One region of the Xenorhabdus bovienii SS-2004 genome, then DNA from elsewhere that is predicted to be linked to it. Evidence: riboswitches for the same ligand, from Rfam matches in the RefSeq annotation. Region 1 holds a riboswitch; each other region holds the start of a gene.
What was found. A riboswitch is a leader RNA that binds a small molecule or an ion and turns the genes downstream of it on or off. The one in region 1 is predicted to bind thiamine pyrophosphate.

Region 1 (5,916 bases):
CGTTGGGAAGCGGAGATATGCCGTTTGGTATAAATGTTCATCATCACACTCACTATATTGAAAGCGTGATGCCGCTTTAACACACTATCACAAGCGTAATACCCACTCTTTGATATGACTCCAATGAAAATTCATCCAACTGGAACCGTGATAGTCAACCTCATCTGTCGGCTCCCGAAAAGATACCCAAAATACCACTGTTAATTATTTCCAAACCGAAGTGACTTTTCATAACCCTTCCGGCGATAATCACAAAAGCCAAGTTTTTTCCTTTTCCATCGACTGTAAGCACAAATCTATTCCCACAATAAATTTGTGCCATAGATAGATTAAACGTTAAAATTCTTGTTCCCGTAGCCTTGCTTTTAATGACAAGGCCTGATTTGAACTCAGATCGAGAACGTTATTAATGATGTTTACTCCAGAATTACTGTCTCCTGCCGGCTCCTTGAAAAACATGCGCTATGCGTTTGCTTATGGTGCAGATGCTATCTATGCCGGGCAGCCCCGTTATAGTCTGCGTGTCCGCAATAACGAATTTAATCATGAAACTCTGGCTCAGGGGATTAAGGAAGCGCACGAGTTAGGCAAACGTTTTTATGTGGTCGTCAATATTGCTCCCCACAATGCAAAGCTGAAAACGTTCATCCGCGATTTGAAACCTGTCGTTGAAATGGAGCCTGATGCGTTGATTATGTCCGATCCTGGCTTAATTATGATGGTACGTGAAGCATTTCCTGAGATAGATATCCATCTTTCAGTTCAGGCCAATGCCGTTAACTGGGCCACGGTTAAGTTCTGGAAACAGATGGGACTGACACGCGTTATTCTCTCCCGTGAGCTTTCGCTGGAAGAAATTACTGAAATTCGTCAGCAAGTTCCTGATATGGAGCTTGAAGTTTTTGTTCATGGTGCACTTTGTATGGCTTATTCTGGTCGCTGTCTGTTATCAGGCTATATCAACAAACGTGATCCAAATCAGGGTACATGCACCAATGCCTGCCGCTGGGAATACAATGTGCAGGAAGGCAAGGAAGATAATGTCGGTAATATCGTTCATATGCATGATCCTATTCCGGTCAAAAAAATGGAGCCGACACTTGGGCAGGGAACGCCGACAGACAAAGTTTTCATGATTGAAGAAGCTAAACGCCCAGGCGAATATATGAGTGCTTTTGAAGATGAGCATGGCACTTATATCATGAATTCGAAAGATCTTCGTGCGATTGAGCATGTCGAAAAATTGGCCAGTATAGGGGTTCATTCACTGAAAATCGAAGGACGCACTAAATCCTTCTATTATTGTGCCCGTACTGCACAAATGTATCGCCGTGCTATTGATGATGCCGCTGCTGGCAAGCCTTTTGACTCCACTCTGATGACCACACTGGAAGGTCTGGCACACCGTGGTTACACAGAAGGGTTCCTGCGGCGCCATACTCATGACGCGTACCAGACTTATGAATACGGCTATTCAATGTCAGATACCCAGCAATTTGTCGGCGAATTCACTGGCAATCGTGTAAATGGTCTGGCTGAAGTTACCGTAAAAAATAAATTTCTGGTCGGAGATCAACTGGAACTGATGACACCATCAGGTAATATCAACTTTACGCTGGAATCTATGGCAAATAAAAAAGGCCAGGCAATTGAAGTAGCACCCGGAGATGGTCATATCGTCTATCTGCCCATTCCTGAAGAAATTATTTTGAACTATACGCTGCTTATCCGAAATTTAAAGGGAACCAATACCAGAACACCACAACCAAAGGAAATACAAGAAAAATAACCGAAAATAAATTTTTAAAGAAATTGTTCTGTTTTTTTAGAAATAGATCACATCAATGCTATTTTATTTCTCGTATTATCGAGCTTGAAAAATGAAGAACTAAAAAAGTTTTACTGTAAGACTAGGAACCACCTCCTTGGCTGGCTCAATCTCCCTTGAGCTGGCCTTTTCTTTTTATTCGGAAATAAATAAAATTCAATAAATTCAAATAGTTAAAATTAATCCCATAATAAAAATATGTTGTTTTAATTAATACTTTCTGTTTCTTCATTACAAATACCCTAACAAATAATTAATAACTCTATTTATTATAAATAAAAAAATCATCTTATGATAAATATCATTAATAATCCTTCAGTTTAGTGAAGGAAATTTTAGGAAAACTCTTTTCAAATTATTAGATTGAAGAACAATACTTATGTTTAATTTTCATCATGCCAAACCAAATGATGATTATTTAACTTAACTACCCTGCAAGATAGTTAAGTTTTAATAAGTACTGTTCTAACTGGTTCGTTATCAGCTTGCTAACTGTTATATGGGACGTGCGGGATTGATCAACTCTGGCGGTGCATCCTGAGCGACTCTGTCCGCACTGCCTTCATCAACAAACGAGCGGTGGTATGGGGCTGATTCTTGGCCGTAAGGCGTTCAAAAAATCAATGAAAGAAGGAGTAGAATTAATCCACTCGGTTCAGGATGTTTACCTCAACAAGACAGTAACCATTGCCTAACCGCACTTCTTCAACTCGCCATTTTTCATGATGGGGATATAGTTATTCCCATTATTTAATCACCATATGGCTATGATGCCACTACTACCACCATTGATGAAAATGGTGCACTGGCCCTATTCCCTTTCCAACATCCAGTGTATCCGCCTGCGCCAGTGCATTCTGCAAATAAGTTTTCGCCGCTGGCAGTGTGTTTTTCCAATCAGGATAACGGGGACGTAATGCTGCAAGCGCTGCGGAGAGCGTACAACCTGTGCCATGAGTATGTCGCGTATTGATTCTGGGAGCAGTAAAACGCCACTCTCCTTCAACAGTAAACAGCCAATCTGGACTTTCTTCATTAACCAGATGTCCCCCCTTCAGTAAAACCGCCTGACATCCCATTGAAAACAGTTCACGCCCCTGCTGCAACATTTCACCTTCCGTTTCGGCAATGTTACATTTCAGTATGGCCGCCGCTTCTGGCAAATTTGGCGTAATTAGTGAGACGTTTGGCAAGAGTTGCTCTACCATCGTAGTTATTGCTTCTGGGGATAATAAGGGATCACCACTCTTAGCCACCATAACCGTATCCAACACGATATGGGGAACAGGGTAACGATTCAGAGCTTCTGCAACTACATTGACATTAGCAACATTGGATAACATACCTATCTTGATGCTATCCATTCTGACATCAGAAAGCACCGATTCAAGCTGCTCAGCGACAAAGCGGGGATCAATGTCATAAACTGATTGGACTCCCATTGTATTTTGAGCAACCAGAGCGGTTATTACTGTTGTGCCATAGGCTCCAAGTGCGGAGAAAGTTTTTAAATCAGCCTGAATGCCGGCACCACCGCTAGGATCGGTTCCTGCGATGGTCAATGAATTAATTCTCATGATGGTGACTCCTAGCACCAGCCAAAGAAAAGCCAGTATCAGAATAGGAGATACCATGACTTCCCTACGCTGGCATTATCCAGATCAGGTAATACGGGTACTTCTCAGCTCAATCAAGAACGCCCCGAGTCAAAATAAAAAATCACTCTATTAGTAACGCAATAGAGTGATTTTTGCAATCAGTTATCGTCAAGAAGCCAAACTAATGATAAATATATTTGGTCAGTAATCAAATACCAGCCAAAATAAGTTTGTTACTATAAAGCTGTGACGTTTGCAGCCGCAGGACCTTTAGGACCATTCTGAATTTCGAACTCAACTTGTTGGCCTTCAGACAATGTTTTAAACCCATCGTTCATAATTGCAGAAAAATGTACAAATACATCTTTGCTACCATCAGCTGGAGTAATAAAACCAAAACCTTTAGACTCGTTGAACCACTTCACAATACCAGTGATTTTTGCCATTTCAAAAATTTCCTTTGAATCGCTTTATTCGCCGATTGACATAAAAATAAACAAACCCATATTCGTCGCTGTTATTCATTAACAGAACCAATACTTCGTTTACCCATGTGTTTTATCACATACTCTTTATATAATCGCAAGCCATTTTTTTCAGGGGCTGAACCCAACGCACACATTTAAAACCCTTAACAACTGTTCCTGTTTTTAAATTACTAAAAAGTCCATAAATAACACAACAATATGAATTTATGTAAAAATAAAATTTTAACCCCAGGAAACCAATTTAAATAATCTAATACTTTATGCTGTTTTTCACACCTATTATGAAGCACACCAGAGATTTATAATTTCCAAAAAATATTTCAGATAACAATAAAAATTATGACTAACTTCATTTCAAGGCTGGTATATACAATATAATTATTTTAAACATAACTAAGTTATATTTTATTTATCCTTTATTAAATATTATTCAATCCTAATATGGAGCCATATTCATCCACTATTCTATTAGAGCAATATTTTATTTCATAAAGCTTACAGCGTGTGGATATCAGGCACTTTGGATAGTTTCAGAATCAGAATCAGAATGGGATTGGGATTGACATTAAATGTCACAGCAAATAATAATTATTATATCCCCCTCCTCTTGCCATTACCGATTTTTTATCGAATATAACAGGCTGTCATTTTAGTCAACTTATATTTCCGGGACCTACAATAGCAGGAATATGCTTTTTGGCTGGCTACGCTGGCAATGGTGATACAAGATAACTGAACGGAGAAGTTAGACTGAGTGGTACACATTATGTTACGCAAATTCTACTTCCTGTATCATTTCCCTGCTGAATATGATACTGGCTATAGGAAGTTTAATAAAACTAATCATAAGACCAGCCGGAAATAGATCCGGCTGGAAGAATACTGAACAAATTTACCGTTAGATAACTCGCACCTTTGCCTTTTTAGCCTTGGAAAACAAGTAGCCTCCCCATAACATGCCAATCCAGAACGGCATCAGGATAACTGAGATACGTATTTCCGGTGTCATCAGAATAATGACGAGAATGAATGCAAGGAATATTAAGCACAAATAGTTACCGAATGGATACCAAAATGCCTGAAACTTCGTCTTAATTCCTTCTGCATTTTTTGCAGTTCGGAATTTCAGATGTGCCAGACAGATCATGATCCAGTTAATGACCAACGTTGTCACTACCAACGCCATCAACAGTTCAAATGCTTTTCCGGGCATAATATAGTTAACCAGCACCCCTATAGATGTTGCCAATGCTGACAATCCTATTGATAAAACAGGTACACTGCGCTGATTAACTTTTGTCAGGATGCGAGGAGCATTACCCTGTTTTGCCAAACCATACAGCATCCGGCTGTTACAGTACACGCCACTGTTATAAACAGATAATGCCGCCGTTAATACAACCACATTCAGGATATTAGACACCCAAAAGTTATCCAAGTGATCGAAAATCAAAACAAATGGGCTGCCGCCTTCGACCACATTCATCCATGGGTAAAGCGAAAGCAGAATAGACAATGAACCAATATAAAACAGCAGGATTCGATAAACGACCTGATTAGTTGCCTTTGGAATATTTTTTTCAGGATCTTCAGCTTCTGCCGCAGTAATCCCGACCATTTCCAGCCCACCAAATGAAAACATGATCACAGCCATCGCCATAATCAGACCGGAAACCCCGTTTGGCATAAACCCGCCATACTGCCATAAATTGGTTACACTAGCCTGTGGCCCGCCAGTGCCGCTGATGAGCAAATAAGCCCCAAAGATAATCATGCCAATAATGGCAGTAACTTTGATGATAGAAAACCAGAATTCCGTTTCACCATATAACCGGACATTAATCAGGTTAATGGCATTAATCAGCACAAAGAATATTGCAGCGGAAATCCATGTTGGGATTTCCGGCCACCAATAATGAATATACATGCCGACTGCCGTCAATTCTGCCATTCCGACAAGAATGAACATTGCCCAGTAATTCCAGCCAGACAGAAAACCGGC
Region 2 (5,916 bases), 1.2 Mb from region 1:
TTCTGCATGTGATTTCTGGCTTGCCACACCCGCCTGATGAGAGAGCTCGCCGGCTTCAATCGCCGTCTTGAATGCTTGTGCCATTTTGATGGGATTGCGGGCAACGGCGATAGCAGTATTGACCAGTACCGCATCAGCACCCATTTCGATAGCGGCGAGTGCATGGCTTGGCGCTCCGATTCCGGCATCCACGACGACAGGCACGTTGGACTGTTCGATGATCATTTGCAGAAAATCTCGCGTCAGCAGCCCCTTGTTTGAGCCAATGGGAGCGCCTAATGGCATCACGGCAGCACAGCCGACTTCTTCCAGACGGCGACACAGGACAGGATCAGCGCCGCAATAGGGCAGAACAACGAATCCCTCTTTTACCAACTGCCCGGCAGCTTTCAGCGTTTCTATCGGGTCAGGCAAAAGATATTTTACATCGGGATGGATTTCCAACTTGATCCAGTGAGTTCCCAGCGCTTCCCGTGCCAGGTGAGCGGCAAACACCGCTTCTTCTGCTGTTTTTGCCCCCGAGGTATTGGGCAGTAATTTAACGCCTAACTGTTGCAGTGGGGCAAGAATGCCGTCGTCATTGCCATGCAGGTCGATGCGCTTCATCGCCATAGTGACCAATTGGCTACCAGAGGCACGTATCGCCTCGATCATCAAATTTGCATTGGCGAATTTTCCTGTTCCCGTAAACAGGCGGGAATGAAAGGAAGTATCAGCGATTTTTAACATAATTAACCTCCGGCAATGGCTTGAAACAGCAGGATAATATCTCCGTCATTAATCTGATGGCTGTTCCACTCTGAGCGCGGAATAATAGTTTGATTAATGGCCAAAGCGGTGCCTGATTGGGGACGTTGTACATGCTCCAGTAACTGTTGCACCGTCATCGACGTACTCAGTGTGATCGGTTGATCGTTGACGATAATGTTCATGCGACTTCTTTCCCTGAGCGTGTTTTGCCTGAAATGGTTTCTGCGCGATCAGATTTTGCGGCATGGGTTCCGCACACAGGACACTGCGATAACAATGTTAGTTGTAACGTGCTCCAACTCTGCTGTCTGCCATCAAACAACCGTAGTTTTCCACTTAGGGGAGAGGGGAGACCCACCAGCATTTTGATTGCCTCCAACGATTGCAACGTACCGATCATCCCGACAACCGGCCCTAAAACACCGGCTGTACGACAGTTGCGATGCGGCTCTTCCTGATCAGGGTAGAGACAGGCATAACAGCCGTGCAAGTAAGGGGGTTCGAATACGATAAGCTGCCCGCTGAAACCAACGGCACTACCGCTGATGAGCGGTTTATTTTCTGCAACACAGGCGGCATTGATAGCATAGCGCGTCGCCATGTTATCGCAGCAATCCAGCACCAGATCGGCCTGACGGACGAGATTTTCCAGTGATTCACGATCCTGCCGCTCGGTCAGCACGGTATTTTCGACCAGCGGATTCAGGGCCTTCAGTTGCTTCGCTGCTAAAACCGCCTTTCCTGCGGGAATATCTGCTGTGCGATAGAGGATCTGGCGTTGCAGGTTTGAGACATGCAACGTATCATCATCTGCCAGATAAAGGTGGCCGACGCCTGCCGCTGCGAGATAGAGTGCTGCGGGTGAACCTAATCCACCCAATCCGACAATCAGTACTTTTCCTGCTTTTAATTTTTCCTGTCCATCAGAGCCGATGTCTTCCAGTAGCAATTGACGGCTGTACCGCATAAATTCTTGGTCGTTTAACATAAGAGCTCCCGATCACTTCCTTCAATCAAATGAAGTAATTGGTCAGTTACCTGCCGCCAATCTTTGGCTTTAGTAATGGCGCTGACCAATGCCACGCCACCCACTCCTGTTGCAACGACATCAGGCACACGATCCAGCGAAATCCCACCGATGGCAACGGTAGGATATTCCGGGGTTATTTCCACTTGATGTTTCAATGCCGAAAGGCCTTGCGGCTTTGAAGGCATCTCTTTCGTCGTGGTGGGGAAAATATGCCCGAGTGCAATATAGGAAGGCCTCAGTGCTTTTGTCCGCGCCAGTTCATATTCGTCATGGGTGGAAATGCCAAGACGCAGTCCTGCTTGCCGGATGGCATTGAGATCCGCGATATCCAGATCTTCCTGCCCCAAATGCACACCATAGGCGCGATGTTTGATGGCCAGATCCCAGTAATCGTTGATGAATAGGCGGGCATTGTATTGGCGACCCAATACAATGGCGGATTGGATATCCTCTTCTACCTGATCTTCGGGGAGATCTTTGATGCGTAGTTGCAGGGTTCTGATACCCGCTTTCAGTAGCCGCTCAATCCACGTCAGGGAATCCACGACGGGATAAAGCCCCAAACGGTGCACGGTTGGGGCAAAAGGGGCTTGTGGAATTGATGAGGCTTCAGGCTGATTTTTCATCGCTTATGTCCTCAGCACTGTGATACAGCTCGCTGCCATGAGCGAGGAATTCTTCTGACATCTGTTCCATGCCAGCTTCCTGTTCCAGTTTTGCTGCATAATCGCGCACGTCCTGCGTGATTTTCATGGAGCAGAATTTTGGCCCACACATAGAGCAGAAGTGAGCAACTTTGCCGGATTGCTGTGGCAGGGTTTCATCGTGATAGGCGCGGGCGGTTTCAGGATCAAGAGCCAGATTGAATTGGTCTTCCCAGCGGAATTCAAAACGTGCTTTTGACATGGCGTTATCGCGGATTTGTGCTCCGGGATGGCCTTTGGCGAGATCTGCCGCATGTGCCGAGATTTTATACGTAATCAGCCCTTGTTTTACGTCGTCTTTGTTGGGGAGACCAAGGTGTTCTTTTGGTGTGACGTAGCACAGCATTGCACAACCAAACCAGCCTATCATGGCCGCACCGATGCCGGAGGTGAAATGGTCATAACCGGGAGCGATATCGGTTGTCAGTGGCCCCAGCGTATAGAATGGCGCTTCGTGGCAATGTTCCAATTCTTCCGTCATATTGCGGCGGATTAATTGCATCGGGATATGCCCCGGTCCTTCGATCATCACCTGAACATCGTACTCCCAGGCAATTTTAGTCAACTCGCCGAGAGTATGCAGTTCGGCAAATTGCGCCTCATCATTGGCATCCTGAATTGATCCGGGACGCAGTCCATCTCCCAAAGACAGAGAAACGTCATAGGCGGCGCAGATTTCACAAATTTCGCGAAAATGGGTATAGAGGAAGCTTTCCTGATGATGGGAGAGACACCATTTTGCCATAATGGAACCTCCACGAGAGACGATGCCGGTCAGACGTTTGGCCGTCATCGGCACGTAACGTAGCAGGACGCCTGCGTGGATGGTGAAATAATCCACCCCTTGCTCGGCTTGTTCCAGTAAAGTATCGCGGAACATTTCCCATGTCAGGTTTTCTGCCACGCCGTTCACTTTTTCCAGCGCCTGATAAATTGGCACTGTACCGATAGGTACAGGACTGTTACGTAAGATCCATTCGCGGGTTTCGTGGATATAACGGCCAGTAGAGAGATCCATCACCGTATCTGCTCCCCAGCGGGTAGACCAAATCAGTTTTTCCACTTCTTCTTCAATGGAGGATGTGACGGAGGAGTTACCGATGTTGGCATTCACTTTGACCAGAAAATTGCGGCCAATAATCATCGGCTCGGATTCGGGATGGTTGATGTTGGCGGGAATAATCGCCCGGCCAGCGGCAACTTCCTGACGGACAAACTCTGGCGTGATGTTGTCCGGCAAGTTTGCACCGAAACTTTGCCCCGGATGCTGCTGGAGCAGGACTTCACTGCGGATGCGTTCACGCCCCATATTTTCTCGCAGGGCGATAAATTCCATTTCGGGTGTGACAATGCCTTGGCGTGCATAGTGCAATTGGGTGACACGCTTGCTTTGTCTGGCTTTCAATGGATGAGGAAGCTGGTTGAAGCGCAGATGATCCAGTCCGGCATCCGCAAGCCGCTGCTGGGTAAAGTCAGAACTGAGAACAGCGACTGGCTCGGTATCATTACGCTCTTCGATCCAAAGCTGACGGATTTTCTTCAAGCCAGCTCGCACATCCAGCACCGAGTCGGGATCTCCATAAGAGCCAGAGGTATCATAGATGGGCACGGGTTCGTTTTCCTCAAATTGAGGATTTTCATTGGTGCCGCCAATCAGTGTTGGTGATAACTGGATTTCACGCATCGGAACTTGAATATCTTTGCGGGAGCCGGCAAGGTAAATTCTGCGTGAGTTGGGGAAGGTAACGCCTTGAACGGAATTGATAAATTCCTGTGCTGCATCCCGTTGTGCCTTGCGTGGCCGTGCAGGATAGGTTTTGGGGGCGATATCGGCCGCAGGGATGACATCAGTAGTTGGGATAACAATATTATTAGACATAGCAAATTCCTGACTGTGTTATAGCCTGTCCATCATGCGAACGGGAGCGTTGCCTGCTGGAATGGGCTTAAGTTGAGAAAATTGCTTGTCTGGAGCTCGCAGGGAGTAATGGTTGGTGCTGAATAATATCTCTATAGAAACAGGAGGATATGTCAGCGGGGTAATTACTCTTGTTCCCTTCGCGGGTATTAGCCCGATCAGGTTCTGCGGATCCCGAATCAACGGTCTCAGCCTGTGTTCATCGTGATATACGTTGAACGCTAGGCACTCCGACAAGAAAAAAACACCTCAGAGTATAGAGCGGATTGTGAAAACTACAACCTAAAACTTACAACTTTTGTGTGAGATTAAGACTCAATTGAATTGCAATCCCTGAATTGAGCTCCATACCGTTTTGGGTGTCATAAGTTATTGCGATTTTTATTATCCATCATTTAAATAAGTATAGGAACGGATATTACTTCGTCAGAAAATCATGGTTTAATTATATTTTAATTAGGAGTGGTTTGATGGTTTTTGTATAGTGGAATAGAGGTTTTTTATTAATGAAGTGTATTATCAATTCATAATTTATTGTATTTAATTTAATATTTATTATCATGAATATCTTATATGAGAAGATTGCTATAATTTTTGGGAAAAACGTCGCTATAAAGTAATAAATAAAATAACGACGAATTTATACCCTACAATTTGAAACATATTAGATATAGAAACAAATTCTTATAACACCCAGTTCAACTGTTTCCATCCATGATTTCCAGCTTCCTTTTGCAACCGTATATCAGCATTGACAGTAAACACTTCGTTGGCAAATAAACACATCGGCAGGTCATTTATGGAATCAGTGTAAAAGGAGATATGCTGAGGTGATAAGTTTTGTTCTGTCAACCATTGTTGCAAACGTACGACTTTTCCTTCACGGAAGGTAGGGGTTCCCAAAATACTGCCCGTATAGCAGCCATTTTCCATGACCATATCAATCCCCATAGCTGTCAGCACACCCAATGCGGCCGCGACTTTTTTCACCACGAAAGAAACAGTGGCAGAAATAATAATGATAGGAATGTTCTGTTGCCGATAGATATCTAATTGTTTTTTGGCTGCGGGATAAGAGATGGGTTTAATTTTGGTTTCCACAAAATCTGTCAGCCAAATATCCACCTGTTCATGGTGTACTTGATTCAGTGACTGTAAATTGAACGCCAGATAATCGTGCATATCCAGTTTACCGGCACTGTAGTCAGCCATCATTTTCTGGTCTGCCTCGATAAAACGATGATCGGTAATAATGCCTTTTTCCCACAAATATTCCGTCCAAAGCAGGCTGGAATCCCCACAAATCAATGTATCATCCAGATCAAATACCGCAATCTGCTGTGACATAGTCATTATTCCTCAATGGTTTTTTTGAATATCGCTTCCAAAATTGTGTTTATTTCAGCTCATCGACTGACATGCCAGTGAATGATATTGCCCCAAATTTGTTGGTCAAGGAAAGTATCGATGACAGATTGGGAAATGTGAGCGTTATAACGGCCTTTCATTTCGAA
Region 3 (5,916 bases), 870 kb from region 1:
TCATTAAAATTCCTACTAAAATCATTGGAATGGAAAGGATCTGCCCCATACTGATCCCCTCAAACAACCCGAGCTGTGCATCAGGTTGGCGGAAAAATTCGACGATGATGCGGAAGGCTCCGTAACCAATCAGGAACAGGCCTGAAATACTTCCCATCGGACGGGGTTTACGGATAAATAAATTAAGAATGATAAACAGCACTATCCCTTCCAGCACCATTTCATACAGTTGTGATGGATGGCGAGGCAGGACACCATACTTTTCCAGAATCGGCCATAGAGAAGGATCGGTTGTCGCGAGCGCGATATCTTCGCTGCGAGAACTCGGGAACAAGATCGCCCACGGTGTATCAAGCGTAACACGCCCCCACAATTCACCATTGATAAAGTTACCGATACGTCCCATCCCCAAACCAAAGGGAACCAATGGAGCGACGAAATCAGAAACCTGTAGAAAGTGACGTTTAGTACGGCGGGCGAACCACAACATGGCACATATAACCCCGACCAGACCACCGTGGAAAGACATGCCTCCATCCCAGACCTTGAACAGATACAACGGATTATCAAGGAACATTGGGAGATTGTAGAACAGAACATAGCCGAGGCGTCCACCGACGAACACCCCGACAAACCCTGTATAAAGCAAGCTCTCTACTTCATTTTTATTCCAGCCACTGTTTGGTTTTGCTGCACGTCGATTTGCCAGCCACATGGCAAAAACAAAACCAACCAGATACATAAAACCGTACCAGTGGAGGGACACAGGCCCGATTGAGAATATGACAGGGTCAATATTAGGAAATGCCAGATAGCTAGTGCTCATCGTTCCCCACTAAAAGTAATGTTATGTGAATGAATATTATGTGTATGTCTTAAGACAAATAATCGCAAATAATAGCATAGGCAGTAAAATGGATTAAGAGCCGTCCTGCTTCAGACGGGAGCAGTATTTACGCAAGATAAGCTAAATCCCCCCCCGCACCAAACCACCGAGACCATTGGCCTCCATAAACTCAGTAGACAGGGCTTTCACCTGCCGGCTGGTTTCTGCTTTCAATATTTCTTTGATAAGCAGCTCAAGATCGTTGGTATCCAAATGACGCAGTAAATATTTTATGCGTGGAACGCTTCGGCCACTCATGCTCAGGCTACGGTAACCAAGGCCAATTAAGATTAACGCTCCCATCGGCAAACCCGCCATTTCTCCACATATACTCACGGGAAGACCAACACGCTGGCTCTCATCAAAAGCCAGTTTCAAGGCCTTAATGACCGCAGGGTGCAAATTGTCATACAAAGCGGCAACGTGTGTATTATTGCGATCCACTGCAAGCAGGTACTGGGTTAAGTCATTCGTGCCAATAGAGATAAAATTAATCCGTTTCTTCAACTGCGGCAACAAGAAAATGGTGGAGGGTACTTCAACCATAATGCCAATCTGGGGCATGGTAATCGTACTGCCGATTGTCTGTTCAACTTCAGCTTTCGCCCTATCGATCAACTTTCTGGCTTCATCAATTTCTTCGATACTGGTGATCATCGGCAGCAATATTTTCAGGTTACCAATCAGCACATTGGCTTTCAACATCGCTCTGAGCTGAATCAGGAATATTTCCGGCTGATCCAGCGTGATACGAATTCCTCGCCAGCCAAGACAGGGGTTTTCTTCACTGATGGGCATATAAGGCAGTTGTTTATCGGCACCAATATCCAATGTTCGTAGTACCACCGGTTTATCTGGGAGAAGCGCCAACATCTCTTGATAACGGTTTTTCTGCTCATCTTCTGATGGAAAACCACGGTGCAGCATAAAAGGGATTTCAGTACGATACAGGCCTATACCATCAATACTACCACCTATCTGTTGCTCGTATTTTAAGCTTAATCCTGCGTTGAGCTGCACCAGCACTCTTTCACCATTTTTGAGTTGTGCTTTTTGTTTCAGCTCCCCCTCGGCTAATTCGCTGAGAACCTGCTCTTCTTCAATAATCTGTCGGTATTCCTGAATAATCAGTGGTTCTGGTTCAACAAAAAACTCGCCGCGATAACCGTCAAGGATTAGCATCCGATTATGCAGTAATTCAGGCTGGATATCGGCTCCCATGATAGCCGGTATTCCCATCGCCCGAACCAGTATTGCGGAATGAGAGTGAGTTGCACCATCCCGTACAATCACACCAGCCAGTTGTTCCTGCGGCATTTCAGCCAGTAAATTGGCACTGAGTTCATCGGCAACCAGAATAAAGCGCTCTGGCCATTCGCTATCACCTGTGAAAGAACCATCCAGATGGAACAATACCCGCTGCCCAAGCGCCCGCAAATCAGAAGCTCTCTCCCGCATATAGGGATCTTGCAAGCTGGCAAACTGTTCGGCATATTTTTCGACAACGCTTTTAACTGCCCACTCCGCCACAAACCCGTTATCGACGGAAAAAAACAGATCCTGCTTGAGTTTGGGATCATTCAGCAAATGAGAATAGAGGTCAAAAATAGCGGCACTTTCTTTCTGTGAGCTGGAGGTAAAACGCTTACTGATACGGCGACATTCGGCGGTTGCCTGCTCAAGGGCTTCGGTCAGCCGAGAACGTTCTGCCTGATATTCCAGCGTGGACGCTTCAAAAACTTGTTCAAGTGATGGCTGAGAACCATCTTGCCAACCCTGAGCCATGACGATACCACTGGAAATGGCAAGCGCCTTAATGCGTGTCTGACGATACTGACCAAATAGCCCTTTTGTTTGTGCCTGAGCGAGAATAACCGCCAATTGCATGGCCAGCGTGACCATAAAAGACTCTTCACTTTCATCGAATAGCCGCCGTTCATTTTGTTGAACAACCAGTACACCTTGCAACTGACGACGATAAACAATCGGTACGCCCAAAAAAGCCCGCAGACCTTCTTCTTTTACTTGGGGGATATATTTAAAACTGGGGTGATCTCGCACATCGGCGAGGTTGATTAATTCAGATAAACGCCCGACTACACCAACGACACCTTCATCAAAGGCCAGGCTGATCGCTCGTTCCTCTGGCTTCTTTAAGCCTCGGGTAGCCATCAAGTAATAGCAATGCCGCTGATGATCTGCCAGATAGATAGAACAGACATCCGTGCTCATTGCCAGACAGGTTTCATTAACCAATAGTTCAAGCGCTTCAGACAAATTAGCTGCCATGGCAACCTTTTCGACAATTTCCCGTAAGCGCATGAGCATAACAGTTACCTAACTTCTTCTGCGACGATGTAAATAAGGTGAATGTAGCTGTGGAGCGGATTCCTGCACTGGCATCACAATAGAAGAGAATTCTTTCATTACGCGGCGATAAACATCCCGTTTAAAAGAAACCACCTGCCTGACAGGATACCAATAACTGACCCAACGCCAACCATCAAACTCGGGTGCGTTGCTGCGCTGCACATTAATATCGGCTTCATTACAAAGCAACTGTAATAAAAACCAACGCTGCTTCTGCCCAATACAAACGGGCTTTGTATCCCAACGCACCAAACGCTTGGGTAATTTGTAACGCAGCCAGCTACGGGTAGATGTGAGAACCCGTACATCTTTGCGATTTAAACCAACTTCTTCGAACAACTCGCGATACATCGCTTGTTCTGGTGATTCCCCTGGATTGATACCCCCCTGAGGAAACTGCCAGGAATGCTGCCCATAACGGCGAGCCCAAAGGACCTGCCCTTGGCGATTACAAATTACGATTCCTACATTCGGGCGGTAGCCATCATCATCAATCACCAGACTACCTCTCGATAAAACAAATTTGAAAAGATAGCTAATTGTTTCACACTCATCCCAAGCGGTAAACCTATATCATTGGACTTTGCAGCCGTAGCGGAAGTCTCTACAATACCGCCATCTCAACGGGGTGCTGCTGTTGTAAAACCGTATTGCTGAGAAAAACCCGTCGAACCTGATCCGGCTAGTACCGACGTAGGACTTTGAGACGCTAATCATTGATATAAAAATATTTTCCATTTAGCACTTTCTCAAATCCTTTATCTATCTGCTAATCACAACAGGAGAGCAAAGTGTTTAAAAACTTATTTTCCAGATTTATCACAATCAGTACGCTATTGATTTCTGCATGTGTCTTTGCTCAAACGGCACAGACTAAGCCTACACTGACAGTTTACACTTATGATTCATTTGCTTCTGAATGGGGGCCGGGACCTGCCATTAAAAAAGCCTTTGAAGCAGAGTGTAACTGTGAACTGAAACTCGTCGCCCTGGAAGATGGAGTATCCCTGCTGAACCGCGTGAGAATGGAAGGCAAAAAGACATCAGCAGACATTGTGTTAGGGCTGGATAACAACTTGATTCAGGCTGCCCAGCAGACAGGGTTGTTTACACCAAGCCATATTGATACCTCAAAACTGAAATTGCCTGTCACATGGAACAGCAAAACCTTCATTCCTTACGATTACGGTTACTTTGCCTTTGTTTACAACAAGAACACCTTACCTCACCCTCCCAAAAGTATGGATGAATTAATCAACAGTAACCAGAACTGGAAGATTATTTATCAAGATCCGCGCACCAGCACCCCTGGCCTGGGGCTGTTACTCTGGATGCAGGATATTTATGGCGATAAAGCGGTACAGGAATGGCCGAAAGTTGCCAAAAAAACGCTGACTGTCACCAAAGGCTGGAGTGAAGCCTATGGATTGTTCCTGAAAGGTGAAGGAGATATGGTACTCAGCTATACCACATCACCGGCCTATCACATTCTGTCAGAGAAAAAAGATAACTATGCGGCTGCCATATTCAGCGAAGGCCATTACCTGCAAATTGAAGTCGCCGCTCAGTTAGTCTCAAGTAAGCAACCTAAACTGGCGCAGAAATTCATGCAGTTCATGATTTCACCTGCCTTCCAGCAAGCAATTCCGACGACTAACTGGATGTATCCGGTTATCGACATTCCTCTGCCTGAGGTTTTCAAGCAGCTTTCTGTGCCCGCAAAACCACTGCAATTCAGCGCAGATGATGTGGCCAAACATCGTAATCAGTGGATCCGTACATGGCAAAGCGCCGTAAGCCGTTAATTGCGGGTTGGTTATTGCCGGGGGTGATTGCCTCCGGCCTGTTACTTGTGGTTGCTCTGTCAGCATTTGGAGCGCTTTGGTTCAATGCGCCGGAAAACCACTGGCAAGGGTTCTTAAGTGACAGTTACTTGTGGCATGTCATTCGATTCACTTTTTGGCAGGCTTTTCTGTCTGCCGTGTTATCGGTGACGCCAGCGATTTTCCTCGCCAGAGCGCTTTATCGCCGTCGTTTTCCCGGCAGGATGCTGTTTCTGCGCTTATGCGCCATGACGTTGGTACTCCCTGTTTTGGTTGCCCTCTTTGGCATACTGACCGTTTACGGCCGAGTCGGCTGGTTGGCAAATATTTCCCAATGGATGGGTATTGAATACCGTTTTACGCCTTACGGGCTGCAAGGGATTCTACTGGCGCATATTTTTTTCAATATGCCAATGGCAGTCCGGTTACTGCTCCAATCGCTGGAAAATATTGCGGTAGAGCAGCGGCAACTCGCAGCGCAGCTTGGCATGAATGAGTGGCAACATTTTCGTTTTGTAGAATGGCCTTATCTGCGCCGCCAAATTCTGCCGACCGGTGCACTGATATTCATGCTGTGCTTTGCCAGTTTTGCCACCGTGCTCGCACTGGGAGGTGGCCCCGCAGCAACTACCATAGAGCTAGCCATTTATCAGGCACTCAACTATGACTACGATCTCGGCCATGCTGCCCTGCTTGCGCTTATCCAACTATTTTGCTGTCTTGGTCTGGTGTTGGTCAGCCAAAAACTCAAAGGCACACTCGTTGTCGGTTACGGTCACCAGCAAAAATGGCGGAATCCGCAGGATTCATGGCTGCAAAAAGGCTGTGATGGGCTAT

Region 2: it holds a riboswitch for thiamine pyrophosphate, as region 1 does, so the genes downstream of both, thiC (phosphomethylpyrimidine synthase ThiC) here and thiD (bifunctional hydroxymethylpyrimidine kinase/phosphomethylpyrimidine kinase) in region 1, are expected to answer to the same signal.
Region 3: it holds a riboswitch for thiamine pyrophosphate, as region 1 does, so the genes downstream of both, thiB (thiamine ABC transporter substrate binding subunit) here and thiD (bifunctional hydroxymethylpyrimidine kinase/phosphomethylpyrimidine kinase) in region 1, are expected to answer to the same signal.

The regions. Positions count from the first base shown of each region.
Region 1 is NC_013892.1:2,717,638-2,723,553, forward strand. Features, by position in the region: gene baeR (two-component system response regulator BaeR) at 1-33, shown strand, start outside; gene yegQ (tRNA 5-hydroxyuridine modification protein YegQ) at 413-1,789, shown strand; partial or broken gene XBJ1_RS19945 (class I fructose-bisphosphate aldolase) at 2,298-2,523, shown strand; gene thiD (bifunctional hydroxymethylpyrimidine kinase/phosphomethylpyrimidine kinase) at 2,608-3,408, opposite strand; TPP riboswitch at 3,450-3,542, opposite strand; gene cspE (transcription antiterminator/RNA stability regulator CspE) at 3,663-3,872, opposite strand; gene XBJ1_RS11620 (amino acid permease) at 4,813-5,916, opposite strand, start outside.
Region 2 is NC_013892.1:3,873,328-3,879,243, reverse strand. Features, by position in the region: gene XBJ1_RS17210 (thiazole synthase) at 1-729, opposite strand, end outside; gene thiS (sulfur carrier protein ThiS) at 732-932, opposite strand; gene XBJ1_RS17200 (HesA/MoeB/ThiF family protein) at 929-1,738, opposite strand; gene thiE (thiamine phosphate synthase) at 1,732-2,406, opposite strand; gene thiC (phosphomethylpyrimidine synthase ThiC) at 2,390-4,363, opposite strand; TPP riboswitch at 4,521-4,645, opposite strand; gene XBJ1_RS17185 (HAD family hydrolase) at 5,087-5,749, opposite strand.
Region 3 is NC_013892.1:3,583,574-3,589,489, reverse strand. Features, by position in the region: gene lgt (prolipoprotein diacylglyceryl transferase) at 1-826, opposite strand, end outside; gene ptsP (phosphoenolpyruvate--protein phosphotransferase) at 968-3,214, opposite strand; gene rppH (RNA pyrophosphohydrolase) at 3,224-3,754, opposite strand; TPP riboswitch at 3,871-3,974, shown strand; gene thiB (thiamine ABC transporter substrate binding subunit) at 4,048-5,061, shown strand; gene thiP (thiamine/thiamine pyrophosphate ABC transporter permease ThiP) at 5,037-5,916, shown strand, end outside.